DNA from 2 places in the Massilia sp. NBRC 108631 genome. Region 2 is predicted to be linked to the other one. Evidence: riboswitches for the same ligand, from Rfam matches in the RefSeq annotation. Region 2 holds a riboswitch; the other holds the start of a gene.
What was found. Region 2 has a riboswitch for thiamine pyrophosphate ahead of thiC (phosphomethylpyrimidine synthase ThiC). Riboswitches for the same ligand answer to the same signal wherever they lie in the genome.

Region 1 (2,372 bases), on a different contig from region 2:
CGGTGACGGTGGCGTTCCAGTCCTGGCTGAACTGGTAGGTGAAGCGCGCGCCGATGTTGCTGCTCTCGGTCTCGACCGGATAGCTCCACGGCTGGTCGTTCAGCATGGTGTCGGCCGGGATATTGGGCAGCGTCTGGTTGCCAATCAGCTGGAAGCCTGGCACGGACACCTGCGCCTTTTTCTGGAAGTCCGCGTCCAGCTGCAGCAGCGCTTGCGGCGAAATCTGCCAGTCGAACGCGCCGGAGATGAAGTTGCGGCGGCCGTCGGCGCCCTTGACGTAGGAGCGCAGGCGCTCGCTGGCCACGTTCACGCGGTAGCCGAAGCGGCGGTCCTCGAAGCGGCCACCCACGTCCACGGCGCCCAGCAGCGTGCCGCGCTCGCTCGCTTCCACGATGACGGAGCGCAGCGGCTTGTCGGTCGGACGCTTGGTGACGTAGTTGACGATGCCGCCCGGCGTGGCCAGGCCGGCTTGCAAGCCCGCCAGGCCTTTCAGCACTTCGATGGCTTCTTTGTTTTCCAGCGGAATCTGGGTGTCGCCCGGGATCACCAGGCCGTCCTTGCGGTAGCTGCTGCCGTTGTCGAGCTTGAAGCCACGGATGGAGAACTGTTCGGCGTAACCGACGGCGTTGTAGGCGTCGCCGATGCTGGCGTCGAACTTGGCGGCGTCGGTGGTGGAGCGGATGTTCAGCTCCTGCATCTTCTCGCGGTTCAGCACCGTGACCGAGGCCGGCGTTTGCAGCAGCGGCATGTCGGTGAAGCCGGCCACGGAGGCGCGGCTGGCCCCGGTCTTGCCGGTGATGACGACCACTTCGGTCATGGTGCCTTCGGCTGCCGCCGCTGCTGCGGGCGCTTCATCGGCGAAGGCGGAAACGGAAAAGGCTTGGGAGACCGCCAGGGCGATCGTGCTAACTGCGAAATTACGTGCGGACATATCGGGCTCTCGTAAACAAAGGGAGCCAACGGAAGGGAACAAAGGAGGGGAAACAACTTTGCGCTTTCCTTCGCTGGCATTATCCAGATCAGGTACGAAGGGTATCTCTCACCCGGAAAACGCATTCCCAGGACCCCTAGCGAATTACAAGTGTAACATGCTTTACAAGCTGAGCTCCAGCGCTGCGCGGGCGGCTGCGGCATCCACGTCACGGTGTTCGCCCAATTTCACCATCTTGTGCGCCTCCAGCGCGGCCACCACCGCTTCGATGGCCGACGCGTCCAAACCATAGCCGGACAGGCGCGTCTGCACGCCCATCTGCTCGAAGAAGCCGCGCGTGCGCTCGATGGCGGCGGCGATGCGGCTGTCGTCGTCACCCTCGGTAATGCCCCACACCCGCGCCGCATACTGCAGCAGCTTGGCGCGCTTGGCTTCCTTGCGCACGGTGAGGATGCCCGGCAGGACGATGGCCAGTGTCTGCGCATGGTCCAGCTGGTACAGCGCGGTCAGCTCGTGGCCGATGAGGTGGGTGGCCCAGTCCTGCGGCACGCCCACGCCGATCACGCCGTTCAGCGCCAGCGTGGCGCTCCACATCACGTTGGCGCGCACGTCCAGGTTTTCCGGCTCGCTCAGCGTTTTCGGGCCTTCCTCGACCAGGGTCAGCAGCAGGCCTTCGGCCCAGCGGTCCTGCACCGGCGCGTTGGCCGGGTAAGTCAGGTACTGCTCCATCACGTGCACGTAAGCGTCCACCACGCCGTTGCCCACCTGGCGCAGCGGCAGCGTGAAGGTCTTGCTCGGGTCCAGCACGGAGAATTTCGGGAACACATGGCGGCTGTGGAAGGCGCGCTTTTCCTGCGTGGCCGCGCGCGTGACAACGCTGGCCGGGTTCATCTCGGAGCCGGTAGCGGGCAGGGTCAGCACGGCGCCCAGGGGCAGGGCGGCGGTGATGTTGGCGCCGCCTTTTTTCAGGATCAGCCATGGGTCTTCGTCGCCGAACAGCGCTGCGGCAGCGACGAACTTGGTGCCGTCGATCACGGAGCCGCCGCCCACCGCAAGCAGGAAGTCGATCTTCTCCGCCTTCACGATTTCCACCGCCTTCATCAGCGTTTCGTAGTGCGGGTTCGGCTCGATGCCGGCGAACTCGATCACCGTGTGGCCGCTCAGGGCAGCCTTCACTTCCTCATAGACGCCGTTGCGCTTGATGCTGCCGCCGCCGTACAGCATCAGCACGCGCGCGCCGGCCGGCACCAGCGGCGTGATGGCCGCGATCTGGCCTTGGCCGAACAGGATTTGGGTGGGGTTGTAGAAATCGAAATTAAGCAAAGCAGGCTCCTGGATAATGTGGCTGGCTTGAGCCCGCCATTATCGCTCAGCGCCGCAAAACGCGTTGGAGCCTGCGCCGCCCCGCCTGAGGCGCCGCTAGAATGGAGAAAACGCCATC
Region 2 (2,372 bases):
GCGCTTGGCCGTCAGCGGCACGTAGCGCAGCAGCACGCCGGCGTGGATGGTGAAGTAGTCCACGCCCTGCTCGGCCTGTTCGATCAGCGTGTCGCGGAAGATCTCCCAGGTCAGGTCCTCGGCTTTGCCGTTGACCTTTTCCAGCGCCTGGTAGATCGGCACAGTGCCGATCGGTACCGGGCTGTTGCGGATGATCCATTCGCGCGTTTCGTGGATATGCTTGCCGGTCGACAGGTCCATCACGTTGTCGCCGCCCCAGCGGATGGCCCAGGTCATCTTCTCCACTTCCTCGCCGATGGACGAGGTGACGGCGGAGTTGCCGATGTTGGCGTTGATCTTGACCAGGAAATTGCGGCCGATGATCATCGGTTCCACTTCCGGGTGGTTGATGTTGGCCGGGATGATGGCGCGGCCGCGGGCGATTTCCTCGCGCACGAATTCCGGCGTGATCTCGGCCGGGATGGAGGCGCCGTAGTTCTGGCCCGGGTGCTGGCGGCCCATCAGGTCGGCCATGCGCTCGCCCATCGGGCCGGACGCCTTCAGCTCTTCCAGGTACTCTTTGCGGCGCAGGTTCTCGCGGATGGCGACGAACTCCATCTCAGGCGTGATGATGCCCTGGCGCGCGTAGTGCATCTGGGTCACATTGCCACCGGCCTTGGCGCGGCGCGGCTTGCGCGTCAGGTTGAAGCGCAGCTCGGCCAGCGCCGGGTCTTCCAGGCGCTGCTTGCCGTACTCCGAGGTCGGACCGTCCAGTTCCTCGGTGTCGTCGCGGTCCAGTATCCACGGCAGGCGCGGCGTGGCCAGGCCGGAGCGGATATCGATCTGCACCTCGGGGTCGGTGTACGGACCGGAGGTGTCGTACACGTAGATGGGGGGATTCTTCTCGTGGCCGAACGAGGCGGACGTGTCGGACTGCGAGATCTCGCGCATGGGTACGCGGATATCCGGGCGGCTGCCCTCGACGTAGATCTTGCGGGAATTAGGAAGTGGCGCGATGGCTGCGCTGTCCACTTCGGCGGTGGCGGACAGGAATTTCGGATTGGCGTTCATTTGGCTCCTTTGTTAGCTACAGGAGCCAGCAAAGGAGGATTCGGCAAATCGCGGCAGCGGCGCGCACCCCGAAGCGCGGGCGCGCGGCGTTGCGGATGGAGGCCTAAAGCTTCCCTTCGCTGGCATTATCCAGATCAGGTTCGGAGGGTATTTCTCACCCGCGCCGCTTTCGCGACGCAGGACCCCTAGCGTGTGCCGCCTTGCGGCAGCGAATCGAATTATACATCTCCCATAGCTGTGTACAACTTATATTTGAAACAATACCGCCTATTGCGGGCGGTACGTTACCGTCAGCGTGTAGCTGGAAGCGGAATAGCCGTTCAGCAGCACGTACACATCGCCGTTGGCGGCCATGGTGACGGTGCAGCTCTCGGTGCTGGTCGAGCCGTCGGACTTGCAGTCATAGGTGCTGGTGGTGGGCACGCTGGTCTTGCGCACGTACAGGTCGGTGTCGCCGCTGCCGGTGGTGGAAGCCTTGAAGCTGCCTGCGCCGGCCTTGAACGGACCGAAGCTGCGGGTCTGGTTGCGGGCCAGGCTGCCGCTGAAGGTTTCCACCTTGTCCGGCAGCGGCAGCACGCCCGGGCCGTCGCTGCCCAGCTCCACCGCGAAGCTCAGGCCCAGCCGCGCGAATTTGAGCGCGTGGTCGGCCTGGTTGCCGCTGTTGGCGTAGGTGTCGTTGGCGGTGTGGATGTAGGGGTTGTCCTGCGAGAACGAGGTCTCGAACGGCATCGAAGTCCAGTAGCCGGCGGCGGTCCAGGAGGCATGGTCCGAGCAGCCGTAGCCGCACTTGTCGTAGCCTATCGTCAGCGTGGGCTGGTAGGTGGTGATCAGGTTGGCGACGAAGGTGTTCTGCTGGCTGTCGGTGTAGTCGGTGTAGATGTAGATGTCGGACGGCGAACCCTTGTAGTTGGTCATGTCCAGCTGCATCACGCCGACCACGTTGATGTTGTTGTTCTTGTGGTACTGCGCGATTTCCTGCGAGCCGCGCAGGCCGACTTCCTCGGCGGCGTAGCCTATCATCTTGATGGTGCGGCGCGGCTTGTAGCCGCTGGCAATCATGGCGCGCAGCGCCTCGGTCATGCTGGCGATGCCGGAGGCGTCGTCGTCCGCGCCTGGCGCGCGGGTCGACTCGCCGGTGCCGCTGCCGCTGATCGAATCCAGGTGGCCGCCCAGCACCACCACTTCCGCAGCGTTGTCGGTGCCGGCGATGGTGGCGATGACCGACTTCTGCGGATAGGCCGCGTGCGTGAACTGCGTCACCGTGATGTCGCTGCGGCCGGCCGCCATGGTGGTCCACTTCTGCTTCAGCCAGTTGGAGGCGG

Region 1: linked by a shared signal. The riboswitch ahead of AC6H42_RS15490 (TonB-dependent siderophore receptor) and the one ahead of thiC (phosphomethylpyrimidine synthase ThiC) in region 2 are both predicted to bind thiamine pyrophosphate.

What each region holds. Positions count from the first base shown of each region.
Region 1 covers NZ_BAAKJE010000142.1:24,823-27,194, forward strand. The annotation lists gene AC6H42_RS15490 (TonB-dependent siderophore receptor) at 1-931, opposite strand, end outside; TPP riboswitch at 980-1,079, opposite strand; gene AC6H42_RS15495 (iron-containing alcohol dehydrogenase) at 1,094-2,254, opposite strand.
Region 2 covers NZ_BAAKJE010000187.1:36,526-38,897, reverse strand. The annotation lists gene thiC (phosphomethylpyrimidine synthase ThiC) at 1-1,050, opposite strand, end outside; TPP riboswitch at 1,145-1,247, opposite strand; gene AC6H42_RS20795 (M20/M25/M40 family metallo-hydrolase) at 1,318-2,372, opposite strand, start outside.